One region of the Sphingomonas chlorellae genome, then DNA from elsewhere that is predicted to be linked to it. Evidence: predicted binding sites of a transcription regulator. Region 1 holds the regulator's gene; each other region holds the start of a gene.
What was found. The regulator LexA, encoded in region 1, represses DNA repair genes until DNA is damaged. The targets are predictions, from matches to a motif close to GTTCCNCNCTTGTTCT.
Positions count from the first base shown of each region.

Region 1 (4,282 bases):
CGCTGCGCGTCCGCCTGCCGCTGGTCGCGGCGCTTGCCGGTGCCGCCGCCGCGATCGGCTATACCTGGCTCACCGGCGCGCAGGTGCCCACGCTGCGGTCGTGCGTCGCGGCGTTGCTCGTGTTGCTGGCGCTTGTGCTGGGGCGTGAGGCGATGACGCTGCGCCTGGTTGCGGCCGGCGCGGTGGTGGTGCTGCTCGTCGCACCCGCCTCGCTGGTCGGCGCCAGCTTCCAGCTCAGCTTTGCGGCCGTCGCCGCGATCGTCGCGCTCCACGAATCGCCCCGCATCGAACGCTGGTTCGCCGCACGCGACGAGGGGCGGCTTGCCGGCTGGGGGCGTGCGCTCGCCGGGCTGCTCGTCACCGGCATCGTCGTCGAACTGGCGCTGACGCCGATCGCGCTGTTCCATTTCCATCGCAGCGGGCTCTACGGATCGGTCGCCAACCTTGTCGCGATCCCGCTGACCACCTTCGTCATCATGCCCGTCGAGGCGCTGGCGCTGCTCCTCGATCTGGCCGGGCTGGGGGCGCCGCTTTGGTGGGTGGCGGGCAGGGCGCTTGGCCTGCTGCTCGGGCTCGCGCATCTCGTCGCCGCAGCGCCCGGCGCCAACGCCAGCCTTCCCGCCATGCCGGGCGGGGCATTCGCGCTGATCGTCGCGGGCGGGTTGTGGCTCGCGCTGTGGCGGACACGATTGCGCCTGCTGGGCGCGGCGCCGATCCTTGCCGGAGCGCTCTGGGCCGTCGCCACGCCGCCGCCCGACCTCATCGTCACCGGCGACGGCCGCCACGTCGCCCTGCGTGCCGCCGATGGTTCGGTGCGGCTGCTGCGGGAGCGTGCGGGCGATTATGTCCGCACGATGCTCGGCGAAAGCGCGGGCAGCCCACCGCCCTTCGACGCACTCGATGCGTTCGATCCGTTGCCGGAGGCGCGGTGCAGCCCCGATCTGTGCGTCGTCGATATCGTTCGTCCGGACGGGCGCTGGCGCGTGGTCGCGACGCGAAGCCCCTATCCGATCGCGCGGGAGCAGCTGCTGCCGCTCTGCGCCGCGGCGGACCTCGTCGTCAGCGACCGCGCCCTGCCGCGCGGATGCGTGCCGCGCTGGCTTCGGCTCGATCGCCCGCTGCTGGCGCGGACGGGCGGGGTGGCGATCCGCTTTCCGGCACGCCTTGCCACCGTCCGCACCGGCGCCGGGCATCCGTGGGAACGCCCGCTGCGTGTGCTTCCGGCCGAAGTCGCGCCCCAGGCCCGCGCACACCGGCGGCCGGGGGCGCCCCAGCCTCAGTAGCGGCGGAGCAGCCCGGCCAGCCGGCCCTGAACGCGCACCTGATCGGGGCGATAGCGCTGCGCGTCATAGGCACGGTTCGCCGGGTCGAGCCGGATCATCGCGCCCTCGTGACGGAAATATTTGAGCGTCGCCTCGCTGTCGTCGATCAGCGCCACCACGATCTCGCCGTCGCGCGCGACTTCGGTACGACGGATCAGCGCATAATCGCCGTCGAGAATCCCCGCTTCGACCATCGAGTCACCCGATACCTCGAGTGCATAATGATCGCCCGCGCCCAGCAGCGCCGCGGGAACCGGCAGCATCGACGAGCCTTCGAGCGCCTCGATCGGCGTACCCGCCGCGATCCGCCCGTGCAGCGGGATCTCGATGACGTCGTTGGCGGCGCGCGGCGGCTCGGGTGCGGCGGGCGCAGGCGCAGGAGACGCCGCGGCGGCGCGGGCGCTGCCATGGCCCTTCCGTGCCTCGGGACGCTCGGGCATCCGCAGCACTTCCAGCGCGCGGGCGCGGTTGGGCAGGCGCCGGATGAACTGCCGCTCTTCCAGCGCGCTGATCAGCCGGTGCACCCCCGACTTCGACTTGAGGTCGAGCGCATCCTTCATCTCCTCGAACGAGGGCGAAACCCCGGTCTCGGCCAGTCGATCGGCAATGAAGCAGATGAGCTCGTGCTGCTTGCGCGTGAGCATCCAGGTCCTCCGTCCAGAACAGACGAGGAACGTTTACGCAATGTTCCCGTGCGCTGTCAAGCGATGCCGCGTGTTCGCGCGTCGTCTCGGGTCAGTCGTGGCTCAGATGCCCCCGCGCCAGCCCCATCGCGCGTTCGGGAAGCGGCAGGCGGAACGCGCAGAGCAGCCGGTCGGGGGCTGCGTCGATCACATTGGCGGGGCCGCCGCCGATGCCCGGCAACGACACCCACAGGTTCGTGCCCGGCGCACAGCCGGCGCGCGTCTCGAGCTCGACCAGGTTGCGCGTCAGCGATCGTGCGCGCGCGTTCCACCACTGCACGCCGCGCCGCAGCCGGACGGGCAGGTCGATGCGGATCGCGCGCAGGTCGGGCATGATCGCCCCTGCCTCGGCGCCGTCGACCGGCGCGGCCGGCTGGCTGTGCTTCGGCAGCGCGCGGAGCCACGGCATCAGCGTCTGCCAGCCGATCTCGTCGTCGAGCGCCAGCCCGGCATGGCGGCCGTTCACCCACCGCACCGTGCCGCTCAGCGGCGTCAGCGCGTCGAGCAGCAGTTGCACATTGTCGGCCTCGGCCAGCGGGCGGCTCGTCTCGATGCCCACGCCGCGCTGCGAGATGTTGCGCACCAGCACGAAATCGGTGTCGTCGCCGCACCGGAGCGTCGCCTTGTGCCAGATCGCGACGCGCGGCATCCGCCGGCGGTCGGCGGGAAGCGCGGCAAGCGTCCGCGCGAGCACGCCCACCACGTCGATCGGCTCGGCATAACGGAACAGCGCGCGCGCGTTGTCGCCGGGTTCGATCCGTCCGGCGATGCGTTCGCCGGTCGCCAGCCGCAGCGTCGCCTCGGGCGCGGCGGCCAGCGCCTCGGCGGCGGGCAGGCTCAGCGTCGCGGCGTGCGCGCCCAGACACAGCACCGCACAGCCATGCTCGTCCTCGGCCAGTTCGATCGCCGCCGATTCGAAATCGCACGCCGCCGGATCGGGGAGGTCGGTCGAGGAATGGATGTCGGGCAGCAGCGAAAACAGCGTTGCCGATCCCAGTAACTGGTACATTCTTGGTCTAATCCCAGCGCCCGTGCCGGACTCTGGACCGCGTTGCTGAAGGCGCGGTTAAGACGGATGGTTGTGGATTCCCTACCGCACCGCGCAGGCGCCTCAGCCGATCAGCGCCCGCGTGGCCGCCGCGACGTCGGGCTGGCGCATCAATGCCTCGCCGATCAGGAAGCAACGCACGTCATGCGCCGCCATCGCGTCGAGGTCGGCACGCGATGTCAGCCCGCTCTCGGCGACAAAGGTGCATCCCGCCGGCGCGAGCCGAACCAGTTCATAGGTGCGACGAAGATCGACGCTGAAGTCCTTGAGATTGCGGTTGTTCACCCCGATCAGGCGCGACTTGAGCCGCAATGCCCGCTCGAGCTCGGCTGCATCGTGCACTTCGATCAGCGCGTCCATGCCCGCCTCGATCGCCGCGGCCTCGATCTCCGCCATCTGCCCGTCGTCGAGCGCGGCGACGATGATCAGGATCGCGTCGGCCCCCATCGCGCGCGCCTCGCCCACCTGCCAGGGATCGACCATGAAGTCCTTGCGCAGCACCGGCAGCGGGCAGGCCGCGCGGGCGGCGATCAGATAGTCCTCATGTCCCTGGAAATAATCATGGTCGGTCAGCACCGACAGGCACGCCGCACCGCCCTCGGCATAGGCGCGGGCATGCGCGGGCGGATCGAAATCGGCGCGGATCAGCCCCTTGGACGGGCTCGCCTTCTTGATCTCGGCGATCAGCCCGAACCCGCCCGCCGCCACCCTGGCGTCGAGCGCGGCCTTGAACCCGCGCGGCGCGGTGGGGGCGGGGTATTCGCGCGGCGCGCGCCGGCGTTCGGCGACCTCGCGGCGCTTGGTCTCCAGAATGGTGTCGAGCATCGTCGTCATACGAAATCGATCCAGCAGTCGAGCAGCCGGTTGGCAAGGCCCTTGTCGATCGCCTCGGCGGCGCGCGCGGCGCCGTCGGTCAGCGTGTCGGCCGCGCCGCCGATCATCAGCGCGGCGGCGGCGTTGAGCAGCACCGCGTCGCGATACGCGCCATGCTCGCCCTGCAACAGCCGGCGCAGCGCGAGTGCGTTGTACGCGGGGTCGCCGCCGCGGATCGCGGCGAGCGGATGGCGCGGCAATCCGGCATCCTCGGGAACGATCCGGCCGGGCAGCGTCGCGGTGCCGACATTGACCGCGATGCTCACCCCCTCGGTCGAAAGCTCGTCGAGCCCTTCCTCGCCCGAAATCACCGCCGCGCATTCGGTGCCGAGCTGCGCGAGCGCCTCGGCATAGAT
Region 1 is NZ_JBQXXM010000003.1:13,090-17,371, forward strand. Features, by position in the region: gene ACT3CF_RS08835 (ComEC/Rec2 family competence protein) at 1-1,283, shown strand, start outside; gene lexA (transcriptional repressor LexA) at 1,277-1,966, opposite strand; gene ACT3CF_RS08845 (PilZ domain-containing protein) at 2,058-3,014, opposite strand; gene trpC (indole-3-glycerol phosphate synthase TrpC) at 3,117-3,887, opposite strand; gene trpD (anthranilate phosphoribosyltransferase) at 3,884-4,282, opposite strand, start outside.

Region 2 (4,282 bases), on a different contig from region 1:
ACGAAATGCGTCGGCCCATAACGCATGGCTCGCGTCAGCCCCACCAGCATCGCCGGCCCGATGAACAGTGCGGTGCAGAAGCCCATCAGCGCCTGGCTGAAGTACATGTCGTGCGGCCGGGTAAGGTTGGTCGACTGCGCATCAAGCAGCGCGCCGATGCCGATCAGTCCCAGCGAGATGAGGATCGGGCGCCCAAGGAACTGCGGGTCGATCGTCAGCACGCTGACGACGGTGCCGAGGATCGTCGCGGCGAGAACGACGGCATAGAGCGTGCGGAACTGCTCGGGGCCCATGCCGACGGTGGTGAGCAGCCCGGTGGCACCGATCGTCTGTTCGGAAAGCGTGACGCGGACGAGGATCGAGACGAGCGAAAAGCGCAGGATGTCGCCGCTGCCCAGCCAGCGCGTATTGAGCAGGGGGTTGGCGCGATAGTGCTCGATCACCAGCGCGGCCGGGATCAGCACCCCGGCGCCGAGCAGCGCCCAGGGAATCCAGTGCGCCTCGAACCACCACAGCACGCGCCCCATGCCGAGCACCGCGACGAACAGCGCCATTCCCATCGCGAAGAGCGGGAAGGTGATGAAATCGAGCCGTTCGAAACTGCGCACGCGCTCGACCGGCGGCAAGGGCAGCGCCCGCACCCCCATCAGGCAGAACAGGGCCAGCGCGAGCTCGAACAGGTACATCGCCTGCCAGTGATCGGCGTCAAACGCGCCGGTAGGAAACAGCCGTGCCAGCGGCACCGCGAGCTGCGGCAGCGTGATCGCCAGAACGAGCGACTTGAGGCGCAGCGCAGGCGTCGAAGCCTGGACGATGTAGAGCAGCCCGACCGTCGAGAGCGCCGACCCCGCAATGCCGCTGAGCGCACGGACGGCGATCGCCGACGCGAAGCTGTGCACGAGCAGGTGGCCGCCGGTCATCAGCGCAAAGGCGATCAGGAACAGCTGGGTGAAGGGCCGGATGCCGAACTGCTGCCGTACCTTGAACAACAGCATGCTCGCGCAGACGTTGGTCATCACATAGACGGTGGGCAGCCACTGGATCTCGGCCTGGTAGAGCCCCAGCGATCCCTGGAGGTTGACGAGGTTGGCCGTGACCAGCGCATTGCCGAGCGCCCCCGCCATCACCACCAGCGTTCCGACGAGCAGATAGGCGATGCGGCGTCCCGGAGGGTGCCACGGCGTCGGCGGTGAACCGGGAATCGGCGAACGCTCGTGCGGGGCGGGCTGCCACGCCGATTCGTCCTGCACATGCGTTGCCCGGTTGCGTGCCATTGCGCGCCGATAATCCAGGAGCCGCCGGAACGATCCGGTGACGGTTGAAACAACAGCCGTAAGACTTCCTCCGATATAGAGAGCGACAGCGCCGACCGGGGCACCGGGTATCCCGAAGGGGGCATGGGGCGACCGCCGCCGAATCCCGATTGCGGCATTTCGGACGCGTCGTCCAGCCCCCCCGACCGTCGGCGGCGCGGCGCGCAATTGTGGATTTGCCGAGGCTTGTTCGTTACTTGCGAACGAATGCCGGCCGGGGCAGCGATCGATGCGTCCGCGTCGGCCCACGCGCAGCCTCTTGCGACGGCGCGCCGTGCGCTTCTTCCCCCGGAATTTTTTTTCGTATCCCCTTTGTTCACTTGCCTTTCGCGAAGGCAAGGAAGGTCCGTGCGTCGCACCCTCTCCTCATACCCCGGCAAAGGTTGACCCGTCGCAAATCAGACGATCGGGCGTTGCACTCGCGGCCGAATTGGTCTTTTGTGTCGATCCGCGGCGCGACCACAAACTGTAGTGGCCAAGCCGAGGGGCAGGCTCAAGCACTGGTATACACTCGCTCGCATCGCTATATGCGGGACGGCTGTTTTCGTGCCTGGGCCCTGTGTTTTGATCTCTTTTTGTTCTCGCGCTTTCCGGCGTGCGGACGTAAGATCGAACCCCGCCCCGATTCGGATTTTCGAGCGTGCCTCCGGGCACGAGAGCATGGGCCCCGGACCGGCCGGCTTTGCCGCCGCGGGGCCAGGATCACGGGAGAAACGGGCCGGGCAACCGGGCCGGATTTCAGGGGCGTAGAGTGATGGAATTCAGGGATACCGGAAGCGTGAACGACACCGCCATCGAAGCCGCCGTGAGCACCGTCGCCGGCGGCGAACCCCGCCGCAAGCCGATCGACAGCCGCGAGATCGCACCCCGCGCCTATCCGGTGGAGGTCGACCATAGCCGCGACGCACTGCTCACCGACTTCGGCAAGGAGACGCTGAAGGACCGCTATCTGCTGCCCGGCGAGAGTTTCCAGGACCTGTTCGTCCGCGTCGCCTCGGCCTATGCCGACGATGCCGCGCACGCGCAGCGCCTGTACGACTATATCTCGAAGCTGTGGTTCATGCCCGCGACGCCGGTGCTTTCGAACGGCGGCACCGGGCGCGGCCTGCCGATCAGCTGCTACCTCAATTCGGTGCCCGACAGCCTGGAAGGGATCGTCGCCACCTGGAACGAGAATGTGTGGCTGGCGAGCCGCGGCGGCGGCATCGGCACCTATTGGGGCGCGGTGCGCGGCATCGGCGAACCGGTGGGCCTCAACGGCAAGACCAGCGGCATCATCCCGTTCGTTCGCGTGATGGACTCGCTGACGCTGGCGATCTCGCAGGGCTCGCTGCGCCGCGGGTCGGCGGCCTGCTATCTCGACATCTCGCACCCCGAGATCGAGGAGTTCCTGGAGATCCGCAAGCCGTCGGGCGACTTCAACCGCAAGGCGCTGAACCTCCACCACGGCGTGCTGATCCCCGACGCGTTCATGGAAGCCGTGCGCGACGGCCGCGAATGGGCGCTGAAGAGCCCCAAGGACGGGTCGGTGCGCGGCAGCGTCAACGCACGCGCGCTGTTCCAGAAGCTGGTCGAGACGCGGCTGGCGACGGGCGAGCCGTACATCGTGTTTTCCGATCATGTGAACAACACGATGCCCAAGCATCACCGCGACCTGGGGCTGAAGGTTTCGACCTCGAACCTCTGCTCGGAAATCACGCTGCCGACCGGCCGTGACCATCTGGGCAACGATCGTACCGCGGTGTGCTGCCTCTCGTCGCTCAACCTCGAGACCTGGGACGACTGGAAGGACGACAAGCGCTTCATCGAGGACGTGATGCGTTTCCTCGACAACGTGCTGACCGACTATATCGAGCGCGCACCCGACGAGATGGCGCGCGCGCGCTATTCGGCCGCGCGCGAGCGTTCGGTCGGGCTGGGCGTGATGGGCTTCCACAGCTTTCTCCAGGCGCGCGGACTGCCGTTCGAAAGCGCGATGGCGAAGAGCTGGAACCTGCGCATCTTCAAGCACATCAGCGCGCAGGTGAACGAAGCCTCGATGGCGCTGGCGGTCGAGCGCGGGCCGTGCCCGGATGCGGCCGACATGGGCGTGATGGAGCGTTTCAGCTGCAAGATGGCGATCGCGCCGACGGCGTCGATCTCGATCATCTGCGGCGGCACCAGCGCCTGCATCGAGCCGATCCCGGCCAATATCTATACCCACAAGACGCTGTCGGGCAGCTTCGCGGTGAAGAACCCGTTCCTCGAAAAGCTCCTCGCCGAGAAGTCGAAGGACTCGGACGCGGTGTGGAACTCGATCCTCGAACAGGGCGGATCGGTGCAGCACCTCGACTTCCTGACCGCCGAAGAAAAGGACGTGTTCAAGACGAGCTTCGAGATCGACCAGCGCTGGATCCTGGAACTGGCGGGCGATCGCGCGCCCTATATCGACCAGGCGCAGTCGCTGAACCTGTTCATCCCGGCCGATGTCGAGAAGTGGGATCTGCTGATGCTCCACTTCCGCGCATGGGAACTGGGGATCAAGTCGCTCTATTATCTGCGGTCGAAGTCGGTGCAGCGCGCAGGCTTTGCCGGCGGGGTCGAGGCCGACAACACGATCGAGAAGCCGCGTTTCGAACTCGGCGAGACCACCGATTATGACGAGTGCCTCGCCTGCCAGTGAGGCACCAGGCGGGCAGCGCCGGGCGGGCATAGGGGACGGCAACGCCCCCGCCCCGCCCGAAGCGCCGGAGACCATCCGATGACGTGGGAGGGAGCGCGCGTGCCAGCCGTGCATCGTTCCGATCGGGAAAGCCGGAGCGCGGCACCGTGCGCCGGAGATCCCGGTGCGCCGCGGCGGCGGACGCGCACGAAAAAGGGCCATGCCCGCCGGGCACGGCCCCTGTTCGGCCCCGTTCGCGGGCAGATGCCGGGGCGATCAGCCCTCGGATTCTTCCTCGGTGAACTGAAGCGCGTTCGCGGCGGTCGCG
Region 2 is NZ_JBQXXM010000001.1:664,740-669,021, reverse strand. Features, by position in the region: gene ACT3CF_RS03150 (MFS transporter) at 1-1,274, opposite strand, end outside; gene ACT3CF_RS03145 (ribonucleoside-diphosphate reductase subunit alpha) at 2,068-3,975, shown strand; gene ACT3CF_RS03140 (DUF2171 domain-containing protein) at 4,231-4,282, opposite strand, start outside.
Region 2: the regulator LexA is predicted to act here: its motif matches at 1,880-1,895, upstream of ACT3CF_RS03145 (ribonucleoside-diphosphate reductase subunit alpha).

Region 3 (4,282 bases), 220 kb from region 1:
TCGGCTCGGTCGAGCGACGGGATCGCACGGTCTTCGCCGTGTGCAAGTCGGTCGACTGCATCCGCGAGCACCTGCATCGGGCGTCCGACGAGACGACGCACAGCAAAGAGGATCGCGACCACCAGTCCGATCGTCACCACGATCGCACAGGCGATGAGGTTCCATTTGAGCGCAACGGCCGGCGCCGAGATCGCTGCCGCCGGGATTTCCGAAATCAGCGCCCAGCGCGCCTTCACCTGCCCCAGTTCAACGGGCTGAACGAACCGGATCCACTGGACACCCGACGCGTCCGTCACCGTAAACGACTGCGGTCGTCCGGTATCGATGACCTGCCGGACCACGTCCTTGCCGATGTCGGAATATGGCTTCATCCGCTTCGCGGCGTCCGGATTGACCAGCCAGTTTCCTGCGCCGGACACGAGCAGCAGCCGACCGACACCGAAAGGTTGAACTTTCGACAACCGCGACGTCATTTCGTCGAGCGCCATGTCCATGCCGGCAACCCCCACGATGCGCCCTGCGTGCCGCACGGGGTGCACCACCGACATCATGACATAGGTCTTGCCATAGACGTCATAGGCATACGGTTCGACGAGCGCCGGTCGCCCCTGATCGTGCGCCTGCTTGTAATAGTCGGCATTGTAATCGGCGTCATTGGCGACCGGATCGAGCGTAACCTTGCCGCCCGGGCGCAACCACCATGGCGCGAAGTTGCCCTTCGGCGACGATCCCGGCTGGCCCCGATGATCGGCATCGAGACCGATGCTGTCGCGCTCGGCCATATGCCAGACGCCGAACTCGATCGGCGTGATGTTGAGGTAGCTGCGCAGTTCACGCACGATGTCCGCCCGCGAAACGCCGCGGTCATAGCTGTTCGAAACTGCGGTCGCGACGGACTGCGCCGCACTGCCGATCTCCGCCACGTTCCGGGCGACGCTTTCGGCGTGAACGCGCGCATCGGCAAAGGCCCCCTCGGTCGACAGTCGACTCACGGCGCCTTGGGTGGCCGCAACGACGATCGAAAAACCGATGGTGAGCAGCAACAGGACTGCCGCTGCGGAAACGGTAAGCAGCTTGCCCGCGATTGGAAGCCGCTGAAAAGCGTTGCTGATCGCGGAAGGGCTGATGGCCGCCATAAGGTTCTTCTTTCCCTTGGTCGAGAATTAGGGGTCGGATGGTGGAGCGCCTCGCGAGGCGGCGACTCAAAAGGTCAGGCGTGCGCTTGCCAGCAGTGTCGGCTTCGCGATGCCGAGCCGGGGTACGTCGGTATCGATATAGTTGAGCCCGAACTTCACATGCTTGAGCGTGACCGTCGCTCCCAGCGACCAGTCGAGATATTCGCCGTTGGGCGCCCAGGCGCCGGCCGATCGCCCCAGATGGGCATTGAGCGCCACCCGGCTCTTCGGCACCGCATATTGCACGTCAAGCCCGAGGTTGAAGTTCTCACGGTGCGAGAGCGACGTCTGCCTCGGCGCATAATAGGCACTGGCGGTCGCTGTGACCGGCCCGATCACTTCGGAGTAGCGGATATAGGTTTCCGCATAGTCGATCGGCGGCGCAGAGGCCGCACGGCGCGGATAGGTGTAATATGCCAACCCGACATCGAGCGCCCCCGTCTTGCTCAGGGCGTGCGTCCAGCCGCCGGTAAAGTCGAGTTCGACTGTCCCCAGCGCATCGGTTTTCGGCAGAGACGAAACGAAGACGTTGGCGTAAAGCCCGCTTTTATGACTGATCGTCACCTGCGGCTGAACGGCTGCCTTGCGATCGGTATAGGACAGACCGCGAAACCGGTAGTCGCTGACAACCGCGACCTCGCCGCTCACAGTCAGACCGGGAGCAATCGTCTGCTGTGCGTGTGCCGCCCCGCTCCAAAAACCCACAGCACCAGCAAGAACCGCAGGAATCCAGTAGTTTTTCATTATAATTTTCTCGCCCGAGACGATCCCCTCTAGCCCAATTATAGGAAGCGAAGCCGCAACGTTGCCGAAACACATCGGAAAACTTGCCCAAGCCGACGACCCGGATACGCCGTTCGGTAGACGCGGGGCGCCTTGCCGTCGCGCGCGATGTTCCCTAGCTGTTCGCGCATGAACATGCCCGCCTCCGAACCCGAACCTCCCTACCTGCGCGGTCTCAACCCCGAACAGCGCGAGGCCGTGCTGACAACCGAGGGGCCGGTGCTCGTTCTTGCCGGAGCAGGCACCGGCAAGACGGCGGCGCTGACCGCCCGCCTCGCCCACCTGCTATGGACGCGGCGCGCCTACCCCAGCGAAATCCTCTCGGTGACCTTTACCAACAAGGCTGCTCGCGAGATGAAGGAACGCGTCGCCCGACATGTGGGCGATGCGGTCGAAGGGATGCCTTGGCTGGGAACTTTCCACGCCATCGGCGCGAAGATGCTTCGCCGCCACGCCGAACTGGTCGGTTTACAGTCGAACTTCACCATCCTCGATACCGACGACCAGCTGCGCTTGCTCAAGCAGCTCATCCTCGCCGCCGGTCTCGATGAGAAGCGCTGGCCCGCCCGCCAGCTCGCCGGATTGATCGACGGCTGGAAGAACCGCGGACTCACGCCTGCCGATCTGGATGCTGGCGAGTCCGAGCATTTTGCCAATGGTCGCGGCCAGGCAATGTATGCCGCCTATAAGGACCGGCTACGCGCGCTCAATGCATGCGACTTCGGCGACCTGCTGTTGCACACGCTCACCATCCTCAAGGCCGACCGCGAGGTGCTGGCACTTTATCAGCGGCGCTTCCGCTACATCATGGTCGACGAATATCAGGACACCAATTCGGTTCAGTATCTCTGGCTTCGCCTGCTGGCGCAGGAGCGCAAGAATATCTGCTGCGTCGGCGATGACGATCAGTCGATCTACAGTTGGCGCGGTGCGCAGGTTGAAAACATCCTAAAGTTCGAACGTGATTTCCCGGGGGCGAAGGTCATCCGCCTCGAGCAGAATTATCGGTCAACGCCGCATATCCTCGGCGCCGCTTCAGGGGTCATCGCCAACAATGGCGGACGGCTGGGGAAAACGCTTTGGACCGAAAAGGACGCGGGCGAAAAGGTTCGGGTGATCGGCGTGTGGGACGGCCCCGAAGAGGCCCGCCGCGTCGGTGACGAGATCGAGACGCTGCAGCATCGCGGGTTGAGCCTCGACCAGATGGCGATCCTGGTCCGGGCACAGCACCAGACACGCGAATTCGAAGACCGCTTCATCGCCATCGGCATGCCCTATCGGATCATCGGCGGCTTCCGTTTCTATGAACGTCAGGAAATCCGGGATGCGCTCGCCTATTTGCGCGTCGTTGCCCAGCCGTCGGACGACCTTGCCTTTGAACGCATCGTTAATGTCCCAAAGCGGGGCTTGGGTGACAAGGCGCTGGCCAAGGTGCATCAGTTCGCCCGTGCCCACGGCCTGCCCCTGACGGTCGCGGCCGCGCGGATCCTCGATACCGATGAACTGACCCCGCAGGCCCGCCGCGCACTCGGCAACCTGATCGGCGACCTCGCGCGGTGGCGCTCGCAGGGCGACGTCCTCCAGCACCCGGACCTTGCCCGCCAGATCCTCGACGAGAGCGGCTATACCGCGATGTGGCAGGCGGACCGCACCGCCGAGGCGGCAGGACGACTCGAAAACCTCAACGAGTTGGTTCGGGCGATGGAGGAATATGAGAGCCTGACCGCATTTCTGGAGCATGTCAGCCTTGTGATGGACAATGAGGCTGCGGCCGACGAGGCAAAGGTCACGATCATGACGATCCACGCCGCCAAGGGACTCGAGTTCGACACCGTGTTCCTCGCGGGATGGGAAGAAGGCTTGTTTCCGTCGCAGCGCGCGCTGGACGAAGGCGGGTTGGCGAGCCTGGAAGAAGAGCGCCGGCTGGCCTATGTCGCGATCACGCGCGCGAGAAGGTTGGCGGTAATCCTCCACGCGGCCAACCGTCGAATCTACGGGCAGTGGAACTCGTCGCTGCCGAGCCGCTTTGTCGGCGAATTGCCCCCTGAGCATGTGGAAAGCGAGACGACGATGAGCGGCGGCGCCAGCCTGTGGCGCGCCAACTGGTCCGAACGTGCCGATCCGTTTGCCGATCACGCTCGCGGGACCGGACGCGGGCCGGGGTGGCAGCGCGCGGCGGGAACCGGATCGACCTTCACGCGCGAGCCGACACGTATCGTCGAAGCCCGCGCCAGCGCCGTCAGCTTTGCCGCAAAGCCTCGCGCCGATCTAGCGGTCGGCGCCCGCATATTCCACCAGAAGTTCGGTTACGGCACGATTGCGGA
Region 3 is NZ_JBQXXM010000003.1:228,542-232,823, forward strand. Features, by position in the region: gene ACT3CF_RS09870 (methyl-accepting chemotaxis protein) at 1-1,136, opposite strand, end outside; gene ACT3CF_RS09875 (TorF family putative porin) at 1,203-1,919, opposite strand; gene ACT3CF_RS09880 (ATP-dependent helicase) at 2,088-4,282, shown strand, end outside.
Region 3: the regulator LexA is predicted to act here: its motif matches at 2,069-2,084, upstream of ACT3CF_RS09880 (ATP-dependent helicase).